3 regions of the Paenarthrobacter sp. TYUT067 genome follow, and region 2 is predicted to be linked to each of the others. Evidence: riboswitches for the same ligand, from Rfam matches in the RefSeq annotation. Region 2 holds a riboswitch; each other region holds the start of a gene.
The links. Region 2 has a riboswitch for cyclic di-AMP ahead of MOD31_RS15655 (NlpC/P60 family protein). Riboswitches for the same ligand answer to the same signal wherever they lie in the genome.
Positions count from the first base shown of each region.

Region 1: linked by a shared signal. The riboswitch ahead of MOD31_RS00660 (hypothetical protein) and the one ahead of MOD31_RS15655 (NlpC/P60 family protein) in region 2 are both predicted to bind cyclic di-AMP.
Region 3: linked by a shared signal. The riboswitch ahead of MOD31_RS20595 (hypothetical protein) and the one ahead of MOD31_RS15655 (NlpC/P60 family protein) in region 2 are both predicted to bind cyclic di-AMP.

Region 1 covers NZ_JAMOIT010000001.1:152,429-162,220, reverse strand. The annotation lists gene MOD31_RS00705 (zinc-binding alcohol dehydrogenase) at 1-306, shown strand, start outside; gene MOD31_RS00700 (6-carboxytetrahydropterin synthase) at 307-705, shown strand; gene MOD31_RS00695 (glycosyltransferase) at 890-1,711, shown strand; gene MOD31_RS00690 (nucleoside deaminase) at 1,733-2,245, opposite strand; gene upp (uracil phosphoribosyltransferase) at 2,268-2,903, shown strand; gene MOD31_RS00680 (glyoxalase superfamily protein) at 2,950-3,327, shown strand; gene MOD31_RS00675 (HAD-IA family hydrolase) at 3,373-4,065, shown strand; gene MOD31_RS00670 (aminotransferase class V-fold PLP-dependent enzyme) at 4,117-5,508, shown strand; gene MOD31_RS00665 (glycosyltransferase) at 5,524-6,360, opposite strand; gene MOD31_RS00660 (hypothetical protein) at 6,572-7,435, opposite strand; cyclic di-AMP (ydaO/yuaA leader) riboswitch at 7,441-7,621, opposite strand; gene MOD31_RS00655 (HAMP domain-containing sensor histidine kinase) at 7,696-9,243, opposite strand; gene MOD31_RS00650 (response regulator transcription factor) at 9,247-9,792, opposite strand, start outside.
Region 2 covers NZ_JAMOIT010000017.1:33,319-43,110, forward strand. The annotation lists gene MOD31_RS15610 (urocanate hydratase) at 1-611, shown strand, start outside; gene hutH (histidine ammonia-lyase) at 612-2,204, shown strand; gene MOD31_RS15620 (hypothetical protein) at 2,403-2,651, shown strand; gene MOD31_RS15625 (hypothetical protein) at 2,778-2,999, opposite strand; tRNA gene MOD31_RS15630 (tRNA-Cys) at 3,158-3,231, opposite strand; gene MOD31_RS15635 (hypothetical protein) at 3,449-3,913, opposite strand; gene hutG (formimidoylglutamase) at 3,977-4,924, opposite strand; gene MOD31_RS15645 (NCS2 family permease) at 4,999-6,441, opposite strand; gene MOD31_RS15650 (copper resistance CopC family protein) at 6,557-7,192, shown strand; cyclic di-AMP (ydaO/yuaA leader) riboswitch at 7,343-7,534, shown strand; gene MOD31_RS15655 (NlpC/P60 family protein) at 7,538-8,335, shown strand; gene MOD31_RS15660 (FAD-binding protein) at 8,498-9,190, opposite strand; gene MOD31_RS15665 (universal stress protein) at 9,609-9,792, shown strand, end outside.
Region 3 covers NZ_JAMOIT010000030.1:6,638-16,429, forward strand. The annotation lists gene ald (alanine dehydrogenase) at 1-886, opposite strand, end outside; gene MOD31_RS20590 (CdaR family transcriptional regulator) at 1,096-2,310, shown strand; gene MOD31_RS20595 (hypothetical protein) at 2,555-3,886, opposite strand; cyclic di-AMP (ydaO/yuaA leader) riboswitch at 3,889-4,037, opposite strand; gene MOD31_RS20600 (ATP-dependent DNA ligase) at 4,277-5,347, shown strand; gene MOD31_RS20605 (DUF6480 family protein) at 5,429-5,707, opposite strand; gene MOD31_RS20610 (alpha/beta fold hydrolase) at 5,821-6,624, opposite strand; gene MOD31_RS20615 (hypothetical protein) at 6,627-6,887, opposite strand; gene MOD31_RS20620 (helix-turn-helix domain-containing protein) at 6,924-7,343, opposite strand; gene MOD31_RS20625 (HPr family phosphocarrier protein) at 7,482-7,760, opposite strand; gene ptsP (phosphoenolpyruvate--protein phosphotransferase) at 7,791-9,491, opposite strand; gene MOD31_RS20635 (TetR/AcrR family transcriptional regulator) at 9,621-9,792, shown strand, end outside.

The DNA of each region.
Region 1 (9,792 bases), on a different contig from region 2:
GATGTCATCGAGCTCTCGTGGTTCGCGGACAAGGAAGTCACCCTCCCGCTCGGTGAGGATTTCCACGCCCGCAGGCTCAACATCCGCTCTAGCCAAGTGGGCGCCGTGGCCCTGCCCAGGAGGCACCGGCGAACGAACGCCCAGCGCCTTGAACAGGCGGCCATCGAGCTGAAGGATCCGCTCTTCGACACCTTCCTCACCAGTGAGTGCCTGTTCCGGAACCTGCCCACCACACTGACACAACTGTTCGAACGGCCCGGCGGTTTCTGCCACGTGGTCGCCTACCCCCACCCGGAGGATAAATAGATGTTCAGCTTGACCGTCCGACGCCACTTCATGATCGCCCACAGCCTTCCCCGCGAAGCCTTCGGCCCGGCCCAGGGCCTGCACGGCGCCACGTTCGTCGCCGAGGTCACCTTCCGCCGGCCGAACGTTAACGACGACGCAATCGTCCTGGACATCGGTGCCGCCGGCGGCATCCTCGAGGAAGTGCTGGAGGACCTGAACTACAAGAACCTGGACGAGCACCCCGCTTTCAAGGGCAAACTTTCCACCACCGAAGCGCTCGCGAAGCACATCGCCGATGCCATGGCCGCCCGGATCCAGGACACTGTGGACGGTCCGGCCCTCACCGGCATCGACGTGGTCCTCCGCGAAAACCCTGACGCTTGGGCGGGTTATTCGCTGGAGCTCCCGGTCAAATAGCCCGGTCAAGTAAGTGCGTATCCGCTTCCTGGTCCCGGGAAACGTCAGGCACGGCTCCGGCGGCAACAAATACAACGCCAAGCTCGCCGGGCACCTGTCCGCTTTGGGCGCGGAAATAGAGACTGTAAAAGTCGACGGCGACTGGCCGGTTGGCAGCCTCGCGGACCGGCAACGTTTTGCTGACATGCTCGACGGCGGCACAACAGTGATCGCCGACGGGCTGGTAGCGAGTGGGGCACCAGAAGCGATCGCTGGTGCCGTAGGTAAAGGGACCCCTGTGTGGATCCTGTCCCACATGGCGTTGGCGGACCACCCCGAGCGTGAGGCCAAGGCGTTGGCTGCCGCCACGGGAATCATCTGCCCCAGCGCCCATGCCGCAGCGGAACTGCGAACCAAGCATGGGCAACAGGACATCGTCATCGCTACGCCCGGGGCCGACAAAGCAGACCCCGCCAAGGGATCGCAGCCACCGCATATCGTCGCTGTCGGAGCATTGCTGCCCAATAAGAGCCAGACACTCTTGGTGGAGGCGCTGAGCCAGATACGTGACGAACCGTGGACAGCAGCCCTCATCGGCTCCAACGACGCTGACCCTAGGTACGCAGCCGAGGTGAGGGACGCCGTCGAGCATCACGTGCTCCAAGACCGCATCAGCGTCACCGGAGAGTTGACCGGCGAGGCTCTTGAAGATCAGTGGCGCAGGGCTGACCTCAGTGTTCTTCTTTCCCTGTCAGAATCCTTCGGCATGGTGGTCACGGAGTCGTTGGCTCATGGCATCCCCGTGCTTGTGCGGCAGGGGACGGGAGCAGTGGAAGCCCTGGGTGACACAGGGGCGGGCGCGGCGCTGGATCTGCAGGAAACCGGCCTGCTCACCAACACCCTCAGGAACTGGCTCGCCAACCCCGCACTCCAAGAGCGTTGGCGCAACAGCGCACTCCGAGCCCGGGACCACCTCCAAGGCTGGGACACCAGCGCAGCCACCGTCCTTGAGGCCCTCCAACGCTGAAGCCCTCCAACGCACTACGAGCTAGGGCAACCGGTGTGAAGCGAAGAAGTCCTTGAGCAGGCCCGCGCATTCCTCCTCGCGAACACCCGCGTACACCTCCACCCAGTGGTTGAGCCGGCGCTCGCGGAGGATATCGAACACGGAGCCCACCGCGCCTGCCTTCTCATCCCACGCCCCAAACACCACGCGGGGAATCCGGGCCAGGACAATGGCCCCGGCACACATTGCGCAGGGCTCAAGGGTGACCACCAGGGTGCAGTCTTGAAGCCGCCAACCGTCACCCGAGCCGCCCGAGGCCAAAGCGCGCTGACGCAGCGCAGCGGCAGCTTCGCGGATGGCCACCACCTCAGCGTGGGCGGTCGGGTCTCCATGAGCCTCCCGTTCGTTGCGGCCAGAACCCAGCACGCCGCCGTCGGGCCCCAACACCACGGCGCCAATGGGGACGTCGTCAGTTTGCAACGCCAACCGGGCCTCGTCCAGGGCAAGGCCCATCCAGGCCAGGTGATCTGCGTGATACGGCTCGGTGGCGCTCATGTCTCAATGATAGTTTTGGGGGATGCGCACACTCGTCGTGGACCACCCGCTGGTCGCTCACAAGCTCACCGTTCTGCGGGATAAGAACACTCCTTCACCGGTCTTCCGGCAGCTCACTGAAGAACTCGTCACCCTCCTGGCCTATGAAGCCACCCGCGAGGTCAAGACTCAGCCAGTGGAGATTGAAACCCCCGTCACCACCACCATTGGCACGGCTTTCACCAAGCCCACGCCGCTGGTGGTCCCCATCCTGCGCGCAGGCCTCGGCATGCTTGAGGGCATGACCAAGCTGGTCCCCACCGCTGAAGTGGGCTTCCTGGGCATGGCCCGGGACGAGGAAACGCTGGACATCATCACGTACGCCGAGCGCCTCCCCGAGGACCTCACTGGCCGCCAGATCTTTGTCCTGGACCCCATGCTCGCCACTGGCGGCACCTTGCGTGAGGCCATCAAGTTCCTCTTCAAGCGCGGCGCCTCGGACGTCACCTGCATCTGCCTGCTGGCTGCTCCGGAAGGACTGGCAAAGCTGGAAGAAGAGCTCGCAGACGCCAACGTGAAGGTAGTTCTGGCTTCCATTGACGAGAAGCTCAACGAGAAGTCGTACATTGTGCCCGGCCTGGGCGACGCCGGCGACCGCCTCTACGGCGTGGCGGGCTAAGGGAGCCCCCTACCGGTTTTCGTCGGGCTTGGTTAGCCTGTGGCGCATGGACTGGAAACTTGAACTGGTATTTGTCCCTGTCTCCGACGTCGACCGCGCGAAGGATTTCTACGTAAACAAGGTTGGTTTCAATGCCGACTTCGATGAGCGTCCCACTGATGGCATCCGCTTCGTTCAGCTGACGCCTCCGGGTTCTGCGTGCTCCATCGCTATCGGTGAGGGCCTCACCGACGCCCCTCCAGGCTCGGCGCCCAATCTGCAAGTGGTAGTGGCTGACATCAATAAGGCTCATGATCACCTCAAGGCCAACGGTGTGGATGTCAGCGACGTCGACGTCCAGGATTGGGGCCACTTTGTCTACTTCGCGGACCCTGACGGCAACCAGTGGGCGGTGCAGTACTTGCCTCAGAGGCCCAACGGCTAAGTCACACTTCGCCGGTTAGCAGACAGCGTGCGGCAGGATGGAACCATGAGCCATCCTGCCGAACCCGCTCTCCCCGCTGAGACGCCTACGTTGACCGCCCGCGCCATCCTCTTCGACATGGACGGCACACTGGTTGATTCAACAGCGATCGTGGAGCAGGTGTGGTCCGAGTTCGCCGACCGCTACGGCTTGGATTTCGACGAGATCCTCCGCACCTCCCACGGCGTCCAAGCCGGCGACACCGTGCGCCGGTACGCGCCCGCCGGTGCTGATTTTGAAGCTTTGACCGCTGAGCTTGGCGAGATGGAACGGTCCCGGACGGATGGCGTGATCGCCCTCCCCGGCGCGGCAGCCGTGCTGGCCGCGCTGCCCGATGAAGCGATCGCGCTTGTCACCTCCGCCGACAGCATCCTTGCCGGGATCCGCATGGAGGCGGCCGGGCTCGCCATGCCGTCCACCGCGGTCACCGCCGAGTCAGTCACCCGCGGTAAGCCGCACCCGGAGGGGTACCTTAAGGCGGCGGCGCTCCTGGGAGCCGACCCGGCCGACGTCGTGGTTTTCGAAGACGCGCCTGCCGGTATTGCGGCGGCCCGTGCAGCGGGGATGCGGACCGTTGTGGTGGGCAAGGCCGGCGGCGAATTGGAACCGGGCATGTGGCGGATCCCGGACTACACCGCAGTGACGGTCACCGCAGTAAAGGACGACGACGGCGGGCACCTCCTGACGCTAACGCTCTAAGGTTTTCTGCCCGGTCTGTTCGGCGCAGTGAACCGGGCGTAGGCTGTGCGCATGTCTGCGATGCCGGAGGCGTACGGTGCTGCATTGGAGCGGGCCATGGTCCACGCCGGTGACTGGCTTGCGTCTGTCCCTACCCGTTCTGTCCGTCCTTCCTCGGATGCCGATCAGGTGGCCGGGAGCATCCTGCCGCGTCTTCCGGCCGGAGCCACTGATGCCGCCGAAGTCATTGATGAGCTCGCCGCACTGGCTGAGCCCGGGCTCATGGCGATCCAGTCCGGTCGATTCTTTGGGTGGGTGATGGGCGGAACCCTCCCTGCTGCCATGGCCGCCGATTGGCTCGTCTCCGCCTGGGACCAGAACACAGGGCTCCGGTTCGCCACCCCCGCCGCCGCCGCGATTGAAGAATCTGCCGCCGCCTGGCTTTTGGACCTCCTGCACCTGCCCGCCACCGCCGACGTCGGATTCACCACTGGCGCCACCACCGCCAATTTCGTGGGGCTGGCGGCTGGCCGCCAGTACTTAATGGACGAGGCGGGCTGGGATCTGGAGGCTCTGGGACTTACCGGCGCGCCGCGCATCACAACCTTTGCAGGACGGGAACGGCACGCCGCCGTCGATCTCGCGTTGCGGTACCTGGGCTTGGGCGCATGCGTTCCGGTAGACGCCGACGACGAGGGCAGGATATTTCCCGATGCCTTGGCCGATGCCATGGATCAGCAGCCGGGGCCATCCTTGGTTTGCCTGCAGGCCGGCAACCTCCACTCCGGTGCGTTTGATCCCATGGAGGAGGCCATAGCCGTGGCCCACGATCGCGGTGCATGGGTACATGTGGACGGCGCCTTTGGTTTGTGGGCCGTTGTGAGCCCAACGCTGCGTACCCGGCTGGCCGGTGTTGAGGACGCCGACTCGTGGGCAACGGACGCACACAAAACCCTGAACGTCCCCTACGACTGTGGCCTGGCAATCGTGGCCCGCCCGGAAGCCTTGAGGCGTGCTTTCAGTGTTCACACCAGTTACCTGATAGCCACTGATGCCGGACCGGGGGACCCTTTCGAGAAAGTTCCGGAGATGTCCCGCCGCGCCCGCGGCATTCCGGTGTGGGCGGCACTGAGGCAGCTGGGCCGGGACGGCGTGATTTCCATGGTGGACCGTCTTGCGGCAAATGCCCGTGCTTTGGCTGAAGGACTATCCGCGATCCCGGGAGTGGAAGTGCTTAACGACGTCGTGTTCACGCAGGTCTCCGTGAGTTTCGGCAGTGACGATCGCACGCACCGCATCACCCAGCGGCTCATGGCCGAGGGCGGGGTGTGGATGTCCGGTTCGTCATGGCGAGGACGTGAGATCCTGCGGATCTCTGTGAGCAACTGGACCACGGACGCTGGTGATGTGGCCGCGTCCATCGCGGCCGTACGGGGCGCGGTGGAGGCCGAACCGGAGGCGTAGCGCTCTTCGGAAAGTTCAGTGCCGGTGAGGGCCCCGGCCCAGTTCGGCGCGAAGCCCGGCGATGGGAATTGTCCCGCGGCGCAGTTTGCGGGTCAGCCCCGCCAACCCTTTGAGGTCGGTCAAAAGGGTACGTACGACGTCGACACTTGCGTCGGGATTGTCGCTCCAGTCCACCGGCACCTCATGAATGCGCAGAGCGGAGCGGTCAGCGATGATCAGCAGTTCGGTGTCGAAAAACCATGCTTCATCGCGGGTGTAGGGGAGCAGCTGGCGGGCGACGTCGGCACGAATGGCTTTGAACCCGCACTCAGCATCGGAGAAGCGCGCTCCCGTCAGGACGCGCAACAGAAAATTGTAGGCGCGTGCAATGACGTCACCGTGGTGGCTGAATGTCCCGTGCGAAGCCTTTGCCAGACGCGTGCCGACAGCGAGGTCTGAGTGGCCCGACATCAGCGGGGCCAGAAGAGGAGCCACGGCCGAAAGGTCGAAGGACAGGTCCAGGTCTATATAGGCAAGCAGCGGTGACGCGGAGGACAACCAGATCTTACGGAGGGAGTTTCCGCGGCCCCTTCGATCAAGACGGACCACCATAAGCTCGGGGAATTCCCTCGCCAGGCGTTCGGCGATCCGCAGGGTGCCGTCCGTGCTGGCGTTGTCCACCACAGTGATCCGGAAGGTGTGCGGAAGAGTGTCTGCAAGGTGCCCGTGTAGCCTGCGAACGTCTTCTTCCAGGCGGACTTCCTGGTTGAACACGGGTATGGCGATGTCCAGGACGGGAGCCAGCGCGGGTGTGCTGGCGGGAGGGCCTTGCACCGTCCTATGCAGTGCTGGCCGGGGAGCTGTGAGCGTCATATGTCCAGCATGCAACGGCCGATTATGTGGGCTTTAGGCGTATGCTGTGACCGCGCTGTGAACCACGGGTGGCGCCTGTGAACCATGGGCAGCGCCTGTGAACCACGGGTGGCGCCTGTAAAACAGCAAAAGCCGCACCCGTTCCCGCCATCCGCTCCAGTGGGTACTGGGGCGGACGGCGGGAACGGGCGCGGCAATGAAGCGGTCTGGCTTAGTACCAGTTATTGGCCAAGTGGAAGCCCAGAGCGGCGGACGGGGATCCGTAGCGCTCCTTGATGTAGTTCAGGCCCCACTTGATCTGGGTCTGGTAGTTGGTCTGCCAGTCAGCACCAGCGGAGGCCATCTTGCCGGCCGGGAGGGACTGGACAATGCCATACGCGCCGCTGGAAGCGTTGGTGGCAGTGGTCCTCCAGTTGGATTCCTTCTCCCACAGGGTGTTCAGCGCGGTCATCTCAGCTGCGCTCCAGCCGTAGTTGCCCAGGATGCTGGCGGCGTAGGCCTTGGCAGCGGCGGGGTCGTCCACGGCTTTCGGGGTGGCAGCGGCAGCTGCAGCTTCCGCAGCGGCGGCGGCAGCAGCGGCGTCGGCGGCTTGCTTGGCTGCAGCGTCAGCGGCAGCCTTCTCAGCTGCGGCTTGGGCGGCAGCGGCGTCGGCGGCTTGCTTGGCTGCAGCGTCAGCGGCAGCCTTCTCAGCAGCGGCCTGGTCAGCGGCAGCCTTGTCGGCAGCGGCCTTCTCAGCAGCTGCCTTGTCCGCGGCAGCCCGGTCAGCTGCGCCCTTGGCGGCGGCAGCATCCAAGGAAGCGGAGATTTCAGCTGACTTGTTGGCGCTGACCTGGGCAGCAGCCTGGGTCCCGGCAACGCGGCTCGCCTCAGGGAGAGTCAACGCGGCGTTTGCGGCGGTTCCGAGCGATGCAACACCCAGTGCGGCTGCAACAACGCCGGCTACGACTGACATGCGGTGGCCGGACTTACCCTGGCGGGCAGCGTTCTTGAGGACGGACTGCGACTTGGTGAGCGGTGCGTTGTGTTCGTCGCGGTGACGCGCAGAAGGGCGCGTCTGATCGTTAAATTCAGACATGTTGTGTGACCTCTCAGCGCCTGCGGAGTTAGCTGTCGGGTTCGGATGAGGTCATCCGGCCGCGCGTCACGCTGCGGCTTCACCCCTAGGGCGGCACATTGCCAGGCCCGGAGACTGTGGGTCCCCCGTCTCTGCCTCAAAGAAGAACGGACTCCGGGAAGTGGCAGAGCTCGGCGCATCCCGGATGTGGGTCCTTGGGGAAACCCACCCTTTCGACGGTACAGGAGGTTTCTTCAGAAGTCACATTTAGGTAACAGAGATCACGACGCCGGTGAGTCGCCTTGCCGGCGTGCCTGACCTTCTCCGGTGCTTACCGTGGGAAGTCGCAGCGCGAACTCAGTGCGCCCGGGCCTGGACGTCACCTCCACGGTGCCACCATGGGCGGCAACAATCGAATCCACAATGGAAAGGCCCAGTCCCGAGGTGCCTTCAGAACCCGATCTCGCGGCATCAGCGCGGGCAAAACGGGAGAAGATCCGGCCTTGGAAATCGACCGGAATGCCCGGGCCGTTGTCCGTCACTGTGACCACTGCGCTGCCATCAGCGGAGAGCATGACGCCTGTCACCACGGTGGTGCCGGGATCGGTATGTTTGCGCGCGTTGGACAGCAGGTTGGCAAGCACCTGGTGCAATTGCGTTACATCGCCGCGGACTGTCACAGGTTCATCGGGGAGCTGGAGGTGCCAGATGTGATCCGGCGCCATGACCTTCTCATCACTGACGGTTTCGATCACCAACTGGGTCAGGTCAACGTCCTCGACTTTCACGGGCTGCCCCTCGTCCAGGCGCGCCAGCAGCAGCAGGTCCTCAACCAGCGTGGTCATGCGCTCCGATTGGCTTTGGACCCTTGCCAGCGACTTGCGGCCATCGTCGGTGAAGGTCTCGGTCATCCTCAGCAACTCCGTGTAGCCTCGGATCGCGGTGAGCGGTGTGCGGAGTTCGTGTGAGGCATCAGCGACGAACTGACGCACCTTGGTTTCGCTTTCCTGCCGTGCTTCCAACGCACTGGCGACGTTCTCCAGCATCTGGTTCAGAGCATGGCCAACGCTTCCAACTTCCGTTCCGGGATGAGCGGCCGACGGCGGTACGCGCACCGCAAGTGCCACCTCACCGGCGTCGAGGGGGAGGCGCGAAACCTTGGTGGCAACCTCGGAGAGCTGCTCAAGCGGCCGCATGGTCCGCCGGATGATCACTGTTCCGGCGAGGCCGATCAGTACCAATCCGCCCAACGAAACCAACACCATGGTCCACACCAGCGAGGCCTCGGCGCTTTGCTTGTCCGCCAAGGGCAGTCCCGTCACGATCACATCACCGTAGGTGTCCACTGCCACCAGCCGGTAGTCACCATTGGACAGGGACCGATCCACCGGGACGTTGTCCTTGGGGAGCGACAACAGGACCTGCTCATCGGCTGCGGAGAGTGAAACGCGGTTGCCTTGGGCGTCGATGAGCCCCGAACTCCTCACGGTTGAGCCGTCGATCCTCGCGTTGAGCGTTCCCGCGGCCTGTCCGCGCGCTTCCAGCGGGTCAGGCCTTCCGGAGGGGTTGGTGGGAAAGTTCGACGGCGGCCTGCCGAAGTCGGTCGCGCGGCTGGACGCCTGCTCCAATTGCCTATCGAGCTGCCTGTTGAAGACCATGTCCATGGACGCGTAGCTGACAATGCCCACTGCTCCGCAGATGGCCACCAGGAGCGCCATGGCCACCAGGACCAGGCGTGTCCGCAGGTGCCAGGTGGACGGGTTCAGCCAGCTGCGCTGTGGATTTCCGGGAATACGGGAGCTTTTGGCCACTCCTGACAGTGTGCTCAACGCCTAGTCCGCTGGCTTGATGACGTACCCGGCGCCACGGATGGTGTGGATCATGGGCGGATGGTTGGCTTCGATCTTCTTGCGTAGGTAGGAGATGTAGAGTTCCACGATGTTGGCCTGGCCACCGAAGTCGTAGTCCCACACCCGGTCCAGAATCTGGGCCTTGCTGACCACCCGTTTGGGGTTTTCCATGAGGTAGCGCAAAAGTTCAAACTGGGTGGCTGTGAGCGGGATGTCCTCGCCGGCCCGGGTGACTTCGCGGGTGTCCACGTTCAGCGTGAGATCTCCCACCACAAGCTCGGAAGTGTCCATGGCCGCCACCCCGGAACGCTGGACCAGACGGTGGAGGCGTAGGAGGACCTCTTCCATGCTGAAGGGCTTGGTGACGTAGTCGTCCCCTCCGGCGGCGAGCCCAACGATCCGATCCTGCACGGCGTCCTTGGCGGTGAGGAACAGTGCGGGAACTTCCGGGGCGAAGGTGCGGATGCGATTGAGGACCTCCACGCCGTCGAAGCCGGGCAGCATGACGTCCAGGACCAGCACGTCAGG
Region 2 (9,792 bases):
AGGGCCTCGGCCCGTTCCGCTGGGTTGCCCTGTCCGGTGATCCGGAGGACATTGCAGTGACTGACAAGGCCATCAAGGAACTGTTCCCGGAAAACAAGCACCTGCACAAGTGGCTCGACGCCGCGGCGGACCGGGTGGAGTTCGAAGGCCTGCCGGCACGTATTTGCTGGCTCGGATACGGCGAACGGGCCAAGGCCGGGTTGTTGTTCAACCAGTTGGTGAAAGAGGGCAAGGTCAAGGCCCCCATCGTGATCGGCCGTGACCACCTGGACTCCGGTTCAGTGGCGTCCCCGTACCGGGAAACCGAATCCATGGCTGACGGCTCGGACGCGATTGCTGACTGGCCGCTGCTCAACGCCCTGCTCAACACCTCCTCCGGTGCCACCTGGGTATCGATCCATCACGGCGGCGGCGTTGGTATTGGCCGGTCCCTGCACGCCGGACAGGTTTCCGTGGCTGATGGCACCGACCTCGCCGCAGAAAAGCTTGAACGGCTCCTGACCAACGACCCCGGCATGGGCGTCATCCGCCACGTCGACGCCGGTTACGACCGCGCCGTCGAGGTCGCCAACGAACGCGGCGTCCGCATCCCCATGAACGAAGGCAAGTAAGTGACTATCACTACCCATGAACCCCTCACCGTCACCCTCGGCTCCAGCGGCGTAACCCCGGAAGACGTCGTCGCCGTCGCCCGCCACGACGCCAAGGTGACCATCTCCCAGGACGCCCTGGACAACGTAGCCAAGGTCCGTGCCCACATTGACGATCTGGCCACCAGCGATGTCCCCGCCTACGGCATCTCCACAGGCTTTGGCGCCCTGGCAAACCGCCACATTCCCAACGATCTCCGCACCCAGCTGCAGAAGTCGCTGATCCGCAGCCACGCTGCTGGCATGGGCCCGGCTGTTGAACGCGAAGTGGTCCGCGGCATCATGTTCCTCCGCGCCAAGACCCTGGCATCGGGCCGCACGGGTGTTCGTCCGGTGGTCTTGCAGACCATGGTGGACGTGCTCAACGCCGGCATCACCCCGCTGGTCCGCGAGTTCGGTTCGCTGGGCTGCTCCGGCGATCTTGCGCCGCTGTCACACTGCGCCTTGGTCCTCATGGGTGAAGGCGAAGCAACAGGACCCGACGGCGAACTGTACGGAACCGCTGGCAAGCCTCCGGTTGCTGAGCTGCTCGCCCAGCACGGCATCGAGCCGGTCACCCTCGCCGAGAAGGAGGGCCTGGCCCTCGTCAACGGCACTGAAGGCATGCTCGGCATGTTGCTGATGGCCATTGCCGACATCCGCATGTTGCTGGCGACGGCGGACGTCACCGCCGCGCTCAGCGTCGAGGCCCTGTTGGGTACAGACCAGGTGTTCCTGCCGGAGCTTCACGCAGCACTGCGGCCGCACCCGGGCCAGGCAGCCAGCGCCGATAACATGCTCCGCGTGCTGTCCAACTCGCCCATCGTCGCATCCCACCGGATCAACGACACCAAGGTGCAGGACGCCTACTCACTGCGTTGCGCACCGCAGGTTGCCGGTGCTGTCCGCGACACCGTGGACCATGCAGCGCTGGTGGCTTCCCGCGAACTCGCCGCAGCGATCGACAATCCTGTGGTCCTCCCGGATGGCCGCGTCACGTCCAACGGCAACTTCCACGGCGCACCCGTGGCGTACGTCCTGGACTTCCTGGCAATCGCCGTCGCGGACCTCAGCTCCATCGCCGAGCGCCGTACGGACCGCATGCTGGACCCGGCCCGCTCACACGGTCTCCCGGCATTCCTCGCTGCGGATCCCGGCGTGGACTCCGGCCTGATGATTGCCCAGTACACGCAGGCCGGCCTCGTCTCGGACAACAAGCGGCTGGCCGTTCCGGCATCCGTGGACTCCATCCCGAGCTCCGCCATGCAGGAAGACCACGTATCCATGGGCTGGCACGCTGCCCGGAAGCTGCGCAAGGCCGTGGAGAACCTCCGCCGGGTGCTCGCCGTCGAGCTTGTCACCAGTGCCCGCGCCATCGACATGCGGACGCAGATGTCCGACGGCGAACTCACCCCGGGTCCCGCTGGCACGGCCGTGCTTGAGGTGCTTCGTGACGTGGTTCAGGGCCCGGGCACCGATCGGTTCCTGTCGCCGGAACTGGAAGCGGCTGACCGTTTGGTTGGCTCCGGTGCGGTCCGTGCGGCCGCCGAATCCGCCGTCGGGATTTTGGCCTGACGTCGAATAAAACGCTCATTTGATGGGCATATTTGTCACGTCCCGGTCTTTGTTCGCAACGCAATCACCGGGGCGTGGCAAATGTAGTAGAACTTATGGTGTACGTCACGTCCACGCCAACGATGTCGTGGGCTTGACGGTCAACTGTTCAATAACTCAATACACAACAGAGAACATCCACAAAGGGGTAGAAGTTCAATGAAGGCACGCGGAGCAGTCCTGTCCAGGCGAAGCGCTCACACGGCTACGGTTACCGACTGGAAGACGCTGAAAGTTGGCGAGCGGGTGGAAGTGGTCAAATACGCCCACGTGATCGCCGCCGGTCTGATCGAAGAAGTTTCCAGCAGCGGAAACGTGGTGTGGCTTGAGCATTCGGGGCCGGGCGTCACCGAAGAGGGCAAGGAACTGTTCATGAAGTCCGACGGCGTGGCTCTCCGCCGGGCGTAGGCGGCAGTTCCGCCCGAGGTACTTGTTTAACAGAAACCGGGGCTCGTTCCCTTCCGCGGGTAGTAGAAGCGGAAAGGAACGGGCCCCGGTTTTTGGCGTCGCTGCCCCGGAAATACTTTGGGGGTATCAGGCAGCGAGAACTTCGCGGGTCTGACCGAAGGGAACGGATTCGTCCAGAGCCACGGTGTAGGTGCCGGGCTCGTGGCGCGTCACCAGAATGCCGCAGGCAGCGTCTGCTGCTGCGTTTTCGATCAGGGCATCCACGGCGCGGTCGAGTCCGTCGTGGATCTCGTCTGCCTTCGAAAAGGACAGGCGAATTTCGCGTTCTGCAGTCATTGCAGGGGTCATTGGGGGCCTCCTATTACGTGCCGCATGCGAGGGCGACCCGTCAATCATAGTGGCCGGACCTGAAAATTTGTAAGATGACCGGCAGGCGAGTGACGTGGGTCTCCGCCTGGAGCCCGCCTTGGTGACATCTCGCGAAGGGGGGCGCCCTCTTGAACCCATGGACGTGGTGGCGGGATTCGAACCCGCGTACGCTGCTTTGCAGGCAGCTCCCTGGCCTCTTGGGTACACCACGTGCAAACGACACTAGGTGCCTGAACGCGGGCCGGGCAAAGTTGGTGTCCCCGCCTTTCGCAGGGCTACGAACCGTTGCTAAAGGTTGCTGCCCGTGAAGCCGTAAGCATCGTAAAAGGCTCATTACGAAGCAAAATCGCGTGCTCGTTGGGAGTCTCACTGGGTAAGTGGAAAACCGAGATCGGCGCGTCCGCCTGGTCCACCCTCCCGATGGTTGATTAAAGACTTTGGGTTGCCCGCCCGAGCGGCCTATCACGTTTCGGTGCCGCCAGCTTTGAAACTCCCGCAGCAAGGAGCAGCGTCAGGATGGCAGCAGCCATGTGCGTGTAGAGAAGGAGATGAACGTTGCCCCCGCTGGCGGCTGCCCCGGCGGGCACGTCCGCCAGGTCCTGGCCGCCGTGCAGGTGATCCAGTAAGCCGTTGCCGGGGAAGTAGCCCCCGAACGCGGCAAAGCCGAAATGAAGGAGTTGCTGCGCCACCCCGGACGCCAGCAACAACAGCAGAGGCCCGTGGATCCAACGGGCAATAACCTGGGCAGCCAACGCACCGATGGCGGCGAAGGCCACGAGGACGGGGATGGCCGGAGCGCTGCCGCCAGCCACCATGTGCGCTGCAAGTCCCAGGGCCACAGCCACCGGCCCGGCTACCCAAGCCCACTTGTCCTGCACAGGAGTTGCGCTCATTGCCGTCCTTCCCTCCCCACAGGCTAAGTGGAAGAGGAAGGCTGGAAAAGGGGCGGGGAATATCTAGGCAAGCAAAGTGTTGACTAAGCGGGCCGCAACCTTCGCGGTCCTGGAATCGATGTCGAACTCCGGATTCAACTCTGCGACGTCCACGTGGAGCAGCTTTCCGCTCGTAGCAACCTGCCGGCAGATGGCGCCGATCACCGGCAGCGGCACGCCATAAGCAGCGGGGGCACTCACTCCGGGCGCCACCGACGCCGGCATTACGTCCAAATCGATGGTCAGGTACAGCACATCAACGCCGGCCAGGAAATCAGCAACGAACACTTCCACGGCTTCCGGCGTGCAGAGCTCATCAAGGAGGTACTTCACGCCCAGCCGGTTGGCCGTATCGAAGAGCGTTCGTGTGTTGTTCGGCTCTGAAATTCCGACGACGGCGTACTGCAGTTGGCGCCCAGCGGCAGCTTCCGCGTGGGCCATCTGCAGGAACGGCGTCCCCGAGCTCGGCGTGGGTTCGTCGCGCAGGTCAAAGTGGGCGTCCAGGTTCAGCACACCCACGCGCTTGCCTCGAACAGCGTCAGAACCGGCTACGCCAAGGTAGCTGGCAAACGCGGTTTCGTGGCCTCCGCCCAGCACCACGGTGAGGTTGCCGGCGTCGAGCAGTCCCGAAATGGCGTGCCCGGCGCGCTCTTGGCCAGCCTCAAGTGAGTCGTCCTCCACAACCACATCACCGGCGTCGAACACGTCGCGGTCAAGGTGGAAAGCCAGCGGACCCAGAGCCGCACGGATGGCGGCTGGTGCGGCGGCGGCCCCCACACGGCCCTTGTTGCGGAGGACGCCGGCGTCGCTGCAGAAACCAAGCACGACGGCGGGGCGCGAGGCTGCTGCGGTGCCGGACACGGTGTGGGGTTCTACAGCTTGCCACCAGCGGCGGTGCTCGGCGCCGTCCCCATCAAAGCGGCCGGTCCACGGTGTGGGATTGACGTCAACGGTGGGGGCGCTTGTTTCCATGCTTCCAGCACACCCGACGCGGGGCCCAAAAACCAGTGGCCCAGCGCCGGGAGTGTCTGAAATCCCGGACTGGGCTACTTGACGCCCAGCAGCTCTTCCACGGTTCCGATGCCGAAGAACAGCAGGAAGGCAGCAGCCACAGCCCACATCAGCGGGTGGACTTCGCGGGCGCGGCCCTGGAAGGTGCGGATCAGGACGTAGGAGATGAAGCCCGCGCCGAGGCCGTTGGCAATCGAGTAGGTGAACGGCATGAGCGCGATGGTCAGGAACGCGGGAATTCCGACGCCCCAGTCCTGCCAGTCGATCTTGCCCACCTGGGAGACCATCATGAAGCCCACCACTACCAGGGCGGGGGCCACGGCCTCGAACGGCACCAGGTTGATCAGGGGAGTGAAGAACATGGCAACCAGGAAGAGTGCGCCGGTGACGATCGAGGCGAGCCCGGTTCGTGCACCTTCGCCGATCCCGGCACCGGACTCCACAAAGATCTGGTTGGACGAAACAGAGGCCCCACCGCCCACGATCGCGCCGAGCGCGTCCACTTGGAGTACCCGGTCCACGTTGGGGATGTTCCCGTCCTTATCCACTGTCCCGGCCTCGTTGGCCAGGCCCACCATGGTGCCCATGGCGTCGAAGAAGATGCTGAGCAGGATCACGAATGCCAGCAAAGCTGCACCGATGAAACCGAGGTGCTCAAAGGCGCCGAACGGGTTGGCCTTGCCGATCAGGGACAGGTCCGGTGCGCCCCATTCACTGAGCTTGGGGGCCACCAGGGACCAGCCGCGGGGGTTGACGTTGGTGCCGTCAAAGCTTGGGCCAATGTGGAGAGTGAACTCGAGGATGGCAGCCAGCGCGGTGGACACAACGATACCTATCAGGATGGCTCCGCGGACCTTCCGGACCACCAGTGCGATGGTGAGGATCAGGCCCACTGCGAATACCAGGGTGGGCCAGCCAAGGAGCTTGCCGTCCACGCCCAAACCGAGTGGAACGGTGGTTCCGGCGGCGTCGGGGATGCGCCGGACGAAACCGGCGTTAACCAGGCCGATGAGGGCGATGAAGAGGCCAATGCCCACAACGATTGCCGTTTTGAGGGCTTCGGGCACCGCCTTGAACACTGCAGTCCGGAATCCGGTCAGCACCAGGATGAGCATGGTGATGCCCGAAAGTACCACGAGTCCCATCATGTCCGGCCATGTCAGCCCGGGGTGCGATGCCACCGTGACTGCGACGAACGCGTTGACGCCCAAGCCTGTGGCCACGGCGAACGGGTGCTTGGCCCAGGCTCCCATGAGGATGGTCAGGATGCCGGCAACGAACGCCGTGGTGGCCGCCACGGCGGTGAAACCCAGCGACGCGCCACTCGAATCGGGTCCGGAGAGGATCAGTGGATTGAGCACCACGATGTAGCTCATGGCGAAGAAGGTCGCGAAGCCGCCACGGATTTCCCGCGAATATGTGGATCCACGTTCGGAGATCTTGAAGTAGCGGTCGACTGCAGAACCTTGTTTAAGCATGAAGGTCTCCGGGGATCGAGGGGGAGTTTGCTCTCAAATCCTATGTTGTCCGGTGCGGGCCCTCCCAACGATTCGCCTAGTCTGTAAGGAAGCCAACACTAGGAGAAACCGCCCCATGCGTACCATCCGCCCGCTTCTGGCCGCCGTCGTCGCTGCTCTTGCTTTTGCTTCCGCCCTGCTGTTTGCAGCGGCACCGGCGTCCGCGCACGACGTCGCCGAGTCCACAGCGCCAGCCAACGGTGCCCGCGTGGCGGAAGTCCCGGCGTCGGTCTCCATTACGTTCAACAACCGCCCGCTCGCGATCGGTTCGGGCGTAACGGTGACGGCCGGCGGCGAGAACTGGGCGGACGGTCCGGTCGAAATCATCGACAACCAGGCCGTTCAGAAGCTCCGCGAGGGTGCCCCTGCCGGCGAGTTCACGGTGGTATGGCGCGTGGTCAGCTCCGACTCGCACCCGATTGAGGGCACCTTCACGTTCACAGCCGCCGCAGGAGGCTCGACGTCGGCGAGTGGTACGGCGGGTGCCTCACCAGCGGCTTCGGCTTCCTCAGCTGCGGTACCAACAGTGGGCACCGCCGCACCAGGGACTGCCGGTAACAATGAGCCAGCCGCCGACGCCTCCCAACCTTTCCCTTGGAGCATTGTGGGGCTGGCTGTTGTGGCGGTGGGTCTCGTAATTTATCTCGCCGTTACCGCACGGAAAAAATTGGCGGCTTCGAACGAGCCAGATGCCGATATTCCCGCGGAATAGCGCGGTTTTCTACGTACCTGCGAATATCTCGAATCGGTTACCGCGACACGCCAGAAGCTCACTTCCCGTTACTTAAATGTGACTTCGGGAGAATCATCGCGTACCGTAGTTCCTGTGCCTGTTCCACGTAGCGGGCACTTCCGGCCTGATTGCCTAGCTCTGCCGCAGTCCGGAATCCGTTCGCAGACAAACCTACGGCAGAGACGGGGAACCCAATTTAGGTCGCTTTCGAGCGTGCCTTGGGGTGAAGTCACGATGCTTTCGCTGAACAGCGGGAGATAGTGGCCGGGTGACTCCCATCCGAATCCGACAGCTAACCTCGCAGGCATCGGGAGAGGCTCTTTCATGTCTTCACGCATTCTTCGCGGCCGTCGTAAGGCGGACAGCGTACGTCCTAATCCGTTCATCTCCATCTCGAAGGCAGTTGCCAGCAACGCTTCAGGCGCTGGTCGTCAGGCAGCTGTTATCGCAGCAGCCTCGGGCCTCGTTTTGACCGGTTCCATTGCTGCTCACGCAGCTGAGACCCCGGTTCAGCGCGATTCCAGCCCCGCAACGGTTGCCGAGACCGTTTCCGAGGCACCCACCAAGGTTGTTACCGCCCTGTCAACGGCTACCGTCAACTTTGAGCGTCCCGCAGTTGCTTCCGTAGCAGCTCCGGTCATCGAAAAGCCGGCCCCCGTTGTTGAGGCCCCTGTAGCCAAGAAGGCAGCTGTCACCACGGCTGCTGCTGCAGCTCCCGTTGCCGCTCAGGCCGCGGTTGCTGCTCCTGTTGCTGCCGCACCCGCACCGGTTGCCGCTGCTCCTGCAGCTGCCCCCGCCGCCGGCGGCGTCAACGCAGCCATGGTTGCTTCGGCTTACGCACAGATCGGTATCTTCCAGGACTGCACCGCCATGGTCGAAAAGGCCCTTGGTTCCGCAGGCATCCCCGTAGGCGACCTCGGTCCCATGCAGTTCATGAACTACGGCAAGGTCGTCAGCGATCCCCAGCCCGGTGACATGATCGTCCAGTCCGGCCACGTTGCTATCTACATCGGCAACGGCCAGGCCATCAGCGGTGGCATCAACGGCAACCAGACGGGCATCCACCCGATCAGCTGGTTGACCGCAACGGGTCCCCTGACCTACGTACGCGCTGGCGCATAAAGCCTCACGCTTCAGTTCAAAGGCCGGTGCCTTCGAAGACTTATGTCTCCGGAGGCACCGGCCTTTGGCGTTAAGTTCTGTTCGTAAAAGTTCAGTGCGGGACGTACGACGGCGGACTTGGCTGGCTTGCGGGGGTGGTAGCGCGTTTGCTTGCGGGACTTCCTAGGCGATGGCGACGCCGGGACCCGCCGGCAGGGCAACCTTGGAGGAGATGGCCTGACCCACTGCTTTGGCTTGCCGCAGCACTTCCTTGGGGGACGGAGTGATGAGGTCTCCGACGCCCACCAGGTGCATTCCCACGGCCCGCATGGCCGCGGCAAGATTCTGTCCGACTGCAATGCCAAGTTCGGCCAGCATGCGCCGTAGCTGGCTTTGGGCGCAGCGTGTCACTACTACGTGGTCTGCCAGAAGAACGCCTTGGGCTGTGTGGATTGCCCACTGGCGAGGATGGGATTCGTGGGGGCCGGATGCGTGGAGCCCGGTCCTCAGGCCTGTGGTTGTCATGCTGGCGGCCACACCGTATCCGATATGCCGTGAGGGATCTGAGCCCAGGAAATCCAAGCGGACAGCGCGAGTGGTGTTACGAACGTCCAGTTGATGACTGGCAGCGTAGTTCCTCAGGTGGCGAAGGATTTCGTTGCGTTCCTGCATTGCTGTCGGATCTGCGGCGTCGGTGCGTTGGAGCATGCCTGTATGGACGGACGGTCCAGTAGTGGATAACGCGCCGAACCCGTCTACCACGATCGAACCCACGCCGTAGCGGCTGAGTTCGCTGGCAACTGCCAAGCCGGACAGGCCGGCTCCGATGATCACGGTGGTGGTGCGTTCCGTGCCGGAATCAGGCGTGAGTGACACTGCTTGGTTCCTCCTTGACGTGTGTGCCTTTCGGCATCGCGTGGGATCGCGTCCGAGTTCCCCAAGCGGCCGCAAGTAAATGACCGGGGCGTGTGGTGTGAGACACGTTTTCCGGCCATTCGGTGACTCGAACACTACCGAACTTTTTCGGCCATGGATAGCCTCTCCGCCTGCGCGTTTTGTCTCTTCGCCGCGAGCACCCCAGGGACCGCCGGGAACCGAGCCCTGACCGTTATGCACATAGCCCAATGTCGTCTTGATTCGCCACTGCTGACCGAGAATAGTGAGCATTGGGAGGAGGAATTTCCGGGTTTCTCCTGCCCCGGCCGTTGGCAACAAAACAGTCTGGAAGTTCTAGGCCGGGATCCTCTGGCAGAATAGCCGGAACATCAAGCAGTAGGTGGAGAGGCAGGCCCCCATGGACCAGCACGGAAGACACAGTGAAGAGTCACCGGACGGCCAGGACCAGGTTGTGGAACCTGGTGGCATCGTCGTCGGGGTGGATGGTTCAGAGCACGGTCAGTGCGCCTTGGTTTGGGCCGCACGGGAGGCGGAGCGCCGCCAGCTTCCGCTGCATATTGTCACGGCGTACTCCGTGCCAA
Region 3 (9,792 bases), on a different contig from region 2:
AGTAGAAGATCGAGTTGTGGACCTTGTACGTCGGTTCCTGGTGGGTGGTGGGGTGCGTGTCCTCGAAGCAGCCGCCCTGGTCAACGGCGATGTCCACAAGAACCGAGCCCGGCTTCATGCGGGCAACGAGGTCGTTGGTGACCAGCTTGGGTGCCTTGGCGCCGGGGATCAGGACGGAGCCGATCACGAGATCTGCGTCGATGACTGACTTCTCGATCTCGTAGGCGTTGGAGGCAACGGTCTTCAGGCGGCCCTGGTAGAGGGCGTCGAGTTCGCGCAGCCGGTTGATGTTGATGTCCATGATGGTGACATCAGCACCGAGGCCCAGCGCCATGGCTGCGGCGTTGGTTCCCGCAACGCCGGCGCCGAGGACAACAACCTTGGCCGGGCGCACACCCGGTACGCCGCCCAGGAGGACACCCTTGCCACCGGCCGGAGCCATGAGGGAGGAAGCGCCGACCACTACGGACAGGCGACCTGCGACCTCGGACATCGGGGCGAGCAGCGGAAGCGTGCGGCCCTCCTGAACGGTTTCATAGGCGATGGCCGTGACGCCGGAGTTGATGAGCTCGGCGGTGAGCTCGGGCTCTGCGGCGAGGTGGAGGTAGGTGAAGAGGATGAGGCCCTTGCGGAAGCGGTGGTACTCGGCCGCGATGGGTTCTTTGACCTTCATGACCATGTCTGCGCGGGCCCAGACATCGTCGGCTTCGTTGACGATTTCTGCGCCGGCGATCGAGTATTCCTCGTCGGTGATGCCCGAGCCGAGGCCTGCGCCGCGCTCAACCAGAACGGAGTGTCCGTGGGTGCGGAACTCGTGGACGCCGGCAGCCGTGATGGCTACGCGGAACTCGTTGTTCTTGATTTCTTTGGGGACACCGATGATCATCTGTGGGCTCCATCGTTAGCGGCCTCTTCGGCCGAAAAATGTGTTGCGGGCTGTGATTCCAGAATAAATCCGGCTGTGAGGCAGGCGACATGGAGTCGGAGCAGCCCGCACAGGAAAACCCTGTGGATATAAGGATCTTTGCCAAGCAAGCTCGACATTTGTCGAGCACTGAAGCGTCAAGTGTCGCCTGCTGTTGGTACGCTTTTCCGATGCAGCAGGACGTGGAACAGATCGTTGAACGGGTGGCTCTGAAGCTGGGCCGCGGGCTCTCCCTGGAAGACCTCGACGGCGTTCTCCTCGCCTACAGCTCCAACCAGTCCCACGCCGACCGCGTCCGCGTGAACTTCCTCCTGAGCAAGCGGGTACCCAGCGACGTCAGCGCATGGCAGCTTGCTCACGGCATTGCCACGGCGGTGCGACCCGTGGTGGTTCCAGCCAACGACGAACTGGGCATGTTGGGCCGCGTCTGTGTCCCCTTGCTGGTGCGCGGTTTCCGCGTGGGGTACTTGTGGGTGCAGCTTGACCTTGAGGAACAGAGCGCGACGGCGATACTCGCCGAACTGCCAGGCGTGCGGGACGAGCTGGACCTGCTGGCGGGCTTGCTCCTTGATTCCAACACGGCTGAATCGGAGTTCCGGCGACGGCGTGAACAGGAGTTTCTGTCAGCCTGCGGCGGCGAATCCAACGCTGTGGCCGCCGTCGCGGGTTGGAAGGAAATCCAAGGCCGCGGTCCGTGGCAGCTGGTGACTATCCTCGACCCCGATGGCGCGAGGTCCGACGTCGATCCCATTGCAGCTACCCTGACGCATCGATCTGCCGCGCTGCAGTCCACCATCGGCGTGAACGCCGCGTTGTTCAGCGCCGGAACGGAGACGCATTCCGTTGTGTTGTTCCGCGAGTCGGGCGGCCGGGCGGACCATGCCCAGGTTTTGGTGCACTATCAACTGGAGCTCGCCAAACGCGCAGGCCGCAAAGTGGACAGGGTAATCCTGGGGATCAGCGAACCATTCCAAGTTATCCGGCAGCTGTCCGGTGCGTACCGGCAAGCGAAGGTTGCTGCCCAAGCGGCCGCAGTAGACCTCCCTTTGGGTGAGCTCGTGGACAGCCGAACTGTTGGCGTGTACCAGCTGTTCGATCGTTTGGTAGCACCGGGCGGTTGGGATGACACGGGATCTGTGCATTTCAGGGCACTCGAGGACCACGACAAAAACGGCGAACTCCTGCCCGTCCTTGAATTGCTCTATGACAACGACGGCTCAGTTCAGGATGTCGCCGCCAAACTTCACCTCCACAGGAGCAGCATTTACAACCGGCTCGGGCGGATCCGTCAGCTCATCGGTGCTGATCCATTAAGTGGCGCGATCCGGCTCGAATTGCATGCTGCACTGAAGGCGCGGCGCTGGGCAGTACGGCCACGGATCTGAGGCGACGGGTTAAAGGCGCCAACGCGGTGACACAATCAGCGGTAACACAAACAAGAGGAGGCAGGTACCCGGGCCGGGTGCCTGCCTCCTCTTGTAAGTACGAAGTATGCGGTGTTGCCTTACGAGCGCCGCAAACGCTGGCAGCTCCAGCGCCCCATCCGCCGACGAAACGTGGCGGTCCGGCTGCTGCTGCAGTACCGGCTATGCCACCCCGCATGGGTGGACGTACGGGGCACGCGGGTGCTCAACCGAATACCTTCTGGGCGGCATCGAGGATGTCCTGAAGTGCCGATTCACTGGGCTGCGGTGCTGAGGCAGCGGTCGGCTTGCCCGGTTTCGGCTTGGACGTCGGCGTTGCAGTATCCGTCGGCGTTGGAGTCGGTGTGGGAGTCGCAGTTCCTGTGGGAGTCGGGGTCGGTGTGGGAGTGCCCGTTGGCGTCGGCGCAGGCGGTGTAGTGATGGTGTCCGAGGGCGGCACATCGCTCGGCGCGGGGGCCGGCTGGGTGGGTGCCGGGCTGGTGGCGCCAGGAACTGCCGGGACTGCGGACGAGCCCGCTGACGGAACCCATACCGGGTCCGCGAGCGAAACCTGTGGGGTGGGAGTCGACGACGGCGACACCGCCCCGGGTGCCTCCGCGATCGTCGCGGGCTGGCCGGCCTCGGAGGAAGCCGTTGCCCCTGATGCTGTGGATGGCGTGGAGGCCGAAGGTGATGACGCCGTGGTGTAGGAAGCCTTGGGCCCGGGGGATGCCGAACCCGAGGTGCGGCCTTCGCCCCCGCTGGCTTCCTGCGACGGGGTTTCCTGGCCGAAGAACGGAAGTTCAAGGGCTGGCCCCAAAGCGCCGGCTGTCAGCACGAGGCCAAGGGCCCCCGCCACCACGGCCATGCGCTGGCTCATGTGTTTGACCGAAGCTGCCTTGCGCAGGGCGGCCTGTGGTTCACGGCTGAACGGTTCGCGGCCGAACGAGGATGTGGCGCCAAAACCGGACTTGGTGGTGGGCGCAGCGGCCGGCTTTCGAACGTCCCGGCGGCTAGCCAATGATGCCGAGGCTGTAGCGGCTGCGGCCACCTGAGCTGGAGACTTGCCGCGCGGGGACTCCGTGGGTTCCGGCGTGCGCGCGGACTCATCGCGGGCAGTGACTACAGGAATGGCCGCAGTTGCGGGTTCCGGCGTTGCAGGCTGCACCACTGGAATAGCCGTGGTGGCGGGTTCCTGGCTACTGGATTCCCGTGAATCGGGTTCCTGGCTGGCCGGCGGAACGATGGGGATGGCTGCGGTAGGAGGTCCCGGTGTGGTGGACTTCGGAGCTGCCGCCGATTCCTCGGGCGCGAGTACGGCCCGGGCAGCACGCTCGCGCTCGGCTGCACGGATTTCCGCACGCGTGGTGGGTTTCACCCCGGCGGGCATGGCCGCAGTGGCGGATTCCGGCGTCGTGCTTGACGTTCCGCTGACGGCGGCGGAATCTGCCGGCGCGTTGTCAAGGAATCCGCTGGGTTGGGCCCGACGGCGTCCGGTTGGCTTGGTGCGCTCGCCTTCAGTCTGGGCGCGGCGCGGCTGATCCATGGTTGGGGACATGGTGGTTGCCTCTCAACGCCTTCGAGGTTAGCTGTCGGGTTCGGACGAGGCCGTCCGGCCGCGCAAGGCGGCTTCACCCCAAGGGCTTGTGGGTAACAAGCCCGGGAACCTGGGTCCCCCGTCTCTGCCGCGGGTCTGGCGGATCCCGGATTGCGGCAGAGCTCGGCGTCAATCCGGAAGCGGCCCAGCGGAGATATGGGTCGCCCTACGACGGTACATGAGCCGGAAAGTAAAGTCACATTAATGTAACGGGCGGTAGTTCAGCCTAAGCGGTAGGCTTCTAGCGCTTAGGCTTCGGGGCCGGTGCTGGGCGGCACTCGCTGGGCCGCTCGACCAAGATATCCCTGGCCAACACTAGCTTCGGCGCGCACCGGCGGGTAGACATTGTCTATGGACCTGCCTGTGATGCCACCCGTCTCGCCCATGCTCGCCAAATCCGTTCCGACCATCCCCGATGTTGGGCACTATGAGCCCAAATGGGACGGCTTCCGGACCATCGTCTTCAAGGACGGCGACGAGATCGTCCTGGGCAGCCGCAACGAGAAGCCCATGACCCGCTACTTCCCCGAGGTGGTGGATGCCCTCAGGAAGAACCTGCCGGACAAATGCGTGATTGACGGCGAAATCGTCCTGATCGAGGGTGGCCGGCTCGAATTCGAGGTGCTCCAGCAGCGGATCCACCCCGCCGACAGCCGCGTCCGTATGCTTGCTGAGAAGACCCCGGCGTCCATGATTGCGTTCGACATCCTCGCGCTAGGCGATCAGAACCTCATGGACAAGCCGTTCTCCGAGCGCCGGGCCATCTTGGAACGTGCGCTCGCCGAGGCCGAGCCGCCTGTGTATGTGACTCCTGCGGTGACTGATCTGGAACGGGCACAGGAGTGGTTCGTACAACTGGAGGGCGCGGGCCTGGATGGTGTGCTGTCCAAACCACTGGATGGGGCGTACCTCCCGAACAAGCGGGTGATGTTCAAGACCAAACACGAGCGCACGGCCGATTGCGTGGTGGCTGGGTTCCGCTGGCACAAGACCGCGAAAGTAGTGGGCTCCATGCTGCTTGGCCTGCACGATGACACCGGCCGGCTGCATCACGTGGGAGTAGTGGCATCGTTTCCCATGGCCAAGCGCGAGGCCTTGGTGGCTGATCTTGAGCCGTATCAGATTGAACTCGACCAACACCCGTGGGGCGAATGGGCCAGGCAGGACGAGGCTGCCGGGGGTTCACGCATGCCGGGCGCCCAAAGCCGCTGGAGCGGGGGCAAGGACTTCTCCTTCGTGCCCCTGCGCCCCGAGCTCGTGATCGAAGTGAAGTACGACTACATGGAGGGGGACAGGTTTCGGCACACCACGCAGTTCCGCAGGTGGCGGCCGGACAGGACCCCCGGGAGCTGCACGTACGCGCAGCTGGAAGAGCCCGCTGAGTACGATCTCGGGGCGATCCTGAAGCTACCGAACGCCTAGAACGTTGCCAACCCGCTGTTACGTCGCTGGCCAGCAACGAAACAGCGGGTTAGCAACGTAACAGCGAGGCTTGCAGCGGAGTTACTCGTGGTGGCCTTGGTCGCTGCTCATGCTGCCTTCGGCCGGCGGGGTTTCTCCCGGAGGAACTCCACCGCCGGGCTCCAACCCTGTGACGTTGCCGTCCAGGGGGTCCGGGTTGGCGGAGGCTGCGGGATCCTCGTCCTCGTCCTGGCGCATATCGGGATCTTCGTGGATGCTGTCGGCATCGGAGGTCGTGTCATAGGATCCTGTGGCGAAGGGTCCTGTGGCGCCGGTGGCGCCGAAGCCCTGGGTCTCTTCAGTTGAGTCTTTGTCAGTCACGATCAGCCCTTTCATAAGCAAACTTACTAATGCGCTTGCTCCGTCAGCCTAGCCGGGACGCGGCTACCCGACAAGCGGCACCCAGTCCAGGTGCCGGCGTCGTGCGTCAGTGTTTAGCGGTGCGGAGTGGTAGCGGTGACGAAGCTCCGGATGGCATCCGCCACAGCCTTGGGACGCATGTGCTGCGCCACGTGCCCGACGCCCGGAATCTCCACCAAGCGACCCTGTACCACTGTCCTGGACAACCGCAGTGACCAATCCGGGCCCGCCACCTGGTCGCGGCTACCGCGCAGGACCAGCAACGGTACCTGGATGCCGGCCAGCCTTTTCTCCGTGGGGTATTTCATCATCACCGGCAGCTCGGTGAGGTACCAGCGCGGGCCGCAGCGGAAGTAGTCGGACATGACGATCGCGTTGGACGTGGGACTCTCGCGGAGTATTCCGTCGAGGCTCAGGGCCAGCGACTGCCGCCACACATTTTTATGCCGTGAATCCACCACGGGACCCATCAGTACTAACTGCTTGACCTGCTCGGGGGCGCGCAGGGCCGCCTCGATGGCAAATTGCGTACCCATCGAATGCCCCACCAACACGTAGGAGTCGATGCCACACGACGCGAGTGTATCGGCAATGAACGCGCCGTAGTCCTCCACTGAGAGCTGGCGACCGGGCTTGGGCGTCCCGCCAAAACCGGGCAGGTCCAGCGAGTACGTCGGTGCGCTCGCCGCGAGAACAGCATGCAACCGCGCCAGGTATCTATGCGACACCCCGATCCCGTGAATCAAGATGTACGCGGGTTCGCTCCCCGGCTCTGCGCCCGGCTCCGGCGCAGGCGAGCCCTTCGTCCAATGGATCCTGCCGGTCAGGCCTAAGGCCTGGACGTCGGCAGAAAGCAATCCTTTTGTGTCCCCTGGCATCTTCACTCGTTTCCCAACCGTTGCAGGAACACCGGAGCTCCGGGTCCGCTCACTTCATCGCTCCCGATCGGCCGCCCTGACACCGCAAGCAGTAATGCGCTGAGTACGGTGGCCCCGTGCTGGGCGGGGTAGTCGCGGCGGATGCCGGAGCACAGGGACGGCGTCTGCCATTGCGCTGGCTCAAGCGGTTCGAGGTCTTGGATCAGCGCACGACGCTCCTGCTGCACCACGGGCCAAACGGTCGAAGGGGAGCTTTTTGCCATACCGCTATTGAACAGCATGCTGGTGATGTGGGTTGGCTAGCTCTGGGAATCGGTGGAGACGTCATCTTCCGCTGCCGCTTGGGCCTGCTGCTTTTTCTTCTGCGTTGCCAGCCATTCAATGATGGCGGCCTGCCGGATGCGACGATGCGTTCCCCGGTACTCCACCGGGATTTCGCCGCGATCGGTCATGTTGCGCAGATAGGTGTGGGAGATGCCGGCAAGCTCAGCGGCTTGTGAGGTGGTGAGCATTTCCTCCACGCTGCTCACCGTCACCGTTTCGCCACGGCTCAGCCTGGCGAGGAGGTCGACGACGGCGTCCCTCGCCTCGGTGGGCAGGCGGTGGACCGTGCCATCTACGAACACGGTGATGTCATCGCTGTCTTGGAGGGAGCGTGCCAGATTCCGGGCGTCATCGGCGGGCAAGCCAGGAGTGACGCGGGGAGCTATCAATGCCATGGCAGAAGCCTAGCGCGTGGCTCACGTTGAACCGTCGCACACCGCGTCCAGCATCCATTGAGACGGATCGCTGCACCTTAGACGACTCCTATCGTCTAAGGTGCAGCGAATCGTCGTATCGGCCAGCCCGGCGAGCAGCTACTCCGCGTCCAAGTCCGTCTCCAGCAGCTTGACCAGTGCGTCCAGCGCGGCGTCGGCTCCGTCCCCCTCGGCCCGCAGCACCACTACGTCACCCTTGGCAGCGCCGAGCGTCATGAGCGAAAGGATGCTCGCGGCGTCGAGCGCGTCATCGGCGGGTTCGCCTTGCATGGCAATGGTGACCTCCACGGGCTGCTCGCCTGCAGCCTCGGCGAACAAGGCGGCGGGGCGGGCGTGCAGTCCGGAGCGGCTGGCGATGGTGGCTGTGCGTTCGGGCATGGATTTCTCCTAAAAGTCGGAAGCGAAAAGTTAGAGGCCGAGCTCTTCGAGCACGGGGAGTTTGGCGCGGACCCAGTCGCGGGCCTCAAGAGCGCTCGGAGCAGACAAAGCGAGCCGGGCCAGTTCCTGCGCCTGCTCCAGCGTCACCGTTTTCAGCACAGTCCCGACGGCGGCCAGGGAGCGCGCGGTCATGGACAGTGTGGTGACACCCAGCCCGGTCAGTACGACGGCGAGGGCAGGGTCGGCGGCAGCCTCACCGCAGACGCCCACGGGCTTGGGGTCGCCTTCGCGGCCGGAGCTTTCCTGCGCCGCACCTTCAACGGTGAGCTGCACGAGCCGGAGCACGGCAGGCTGCCACGGGGTGTTGAGTTCCGCGAGGGGTCCGAGCTGGCGGTCGGCGGCCATGGCGTACTGGGTGAGGTCGTTGGTGCCGAGGGACGCGAACCCGACTTCGCGCAGCACGGTGGCGGCGGTCAGCGCAGCAGAGGGGACCTCCACCATCACGCCCGGCGTCTTGATTCCGGCAGCAGCGCAGAGGGAGGCGAAGCGGCCGGCTTCCGCGGCGGTGGAGATCATGGGGGCCATGACCCACACGTCGGCGTCGGATTCCGAAGCTGCCCGGGCAATGGCCTCGAGCTGGCGCTCCAGGACGCCTGGTGTGGTGAAGTCGGTGCGGTAGCCGCGAACACCCAGTGCAGGGTTGGGTTCGGTGGCATCCGTGAGGAAGGGGAGTGGCTTGTCGGCGCCGGCGTCGAGCGTGCGAAGGACAACTTTCTTGCCCGGGAACGCGTCAAAAACGGCCTTGTAAGCCGCGGCCTGCTCCTCCACGGAGGGCTCGGTGTCTCGTTCAAGGAAGCAGAATTCGGTGCGGAACAAGCCAACACCCTGGGCGCCCAAAGCGGCAGCTGCCACGGCGTCCTTGGCTCCGCCGACGTTGGCGAGGAGCGGCACTAGGTGGCCGTCCGCCGTCGTGCCGTTTCCGTCGAATTCGGCGAGCGTGGCGGAGGTCTCGGCCCAGGCAGTCGCCGCAGCGCGTTGCTCATCAGAGGGCGAAACGGCCACGAAGCCAGCTGCGCCGTCTACGTAAACCTCGGAACCGTCGGCAATATCGTCAACGCCGTGTGCAGCCACCACGGCGGGCAGGCCGAGTGAGCGCGCAATGATGGCCGTGTGGGACTGCGGGCCGCCGCCCGAGGTCACCAGAGCAAGGACCACGGCGGGATTCAGTGTTGCGGTGTCCGCCGGTGCGAGGTCCTCGGCCACCAGGATGAAGGGCGTGTCCGAGGCGGGAATACCCGGTGCGGGGACGCCGCGGAGTTCGGCAACGATGCGGGCGCGCACGTCCAGGACGTCGGTGGCGCGCTCGGCCATGTAGCCGCCCAAGTTGTGCAGCATTTCGGAGACGGAAGCGCCGGCTTCCCAGATAGCCCTTTCGGCCGAGGAGCCGGCATTGATCAGCTTCGCGGCCGACTTCAGGAGCATGGTGTCCTTGGCCATGAGCGCAGTGGCTTCGAGGACGGCTTTGCCGTCGCCGGAAGCACTGTCCGCGCGTCCCTTGAGTTCGTCATGCACCGCCTGCGCAGCCGCTTTCAAACCCGCGACGGCGTCTTCCGGACCCACGTCCGCTGCCAAACGCTCTCCCGACGGCGGTTCGCTCACCGGCTTGGGCATCTGGCGGACGGAACCAATGATGCGGCCAGGGCTTACCCCTACTCCTTGGAAATTCTGCACTGAATCCTCTGTTCCTGCTTGTTGGTTCAGGCCCGCCGGCGACGGCACCGGGAGCCTCGAAAACTAGCCTACAAAATTCCTTTGTGAGCCACTTCATATAGCAACGCTATAGGTGCTAGGGTAGCGGTTATGAGTTTCGATGACCAGCTTCCGCCCAAAATTCGGTTGCTTCGCGCAGCTGCCGAATTGCTGGCGAATTCGGAGGGGTCAGCGGTCTCAACGCGCCAGATCACCAAGCTTGCCGGGGTCACGGCGCCAACGCTCTACCACCACTTTGGCGACAAGGAAGGCCTGTTCGACG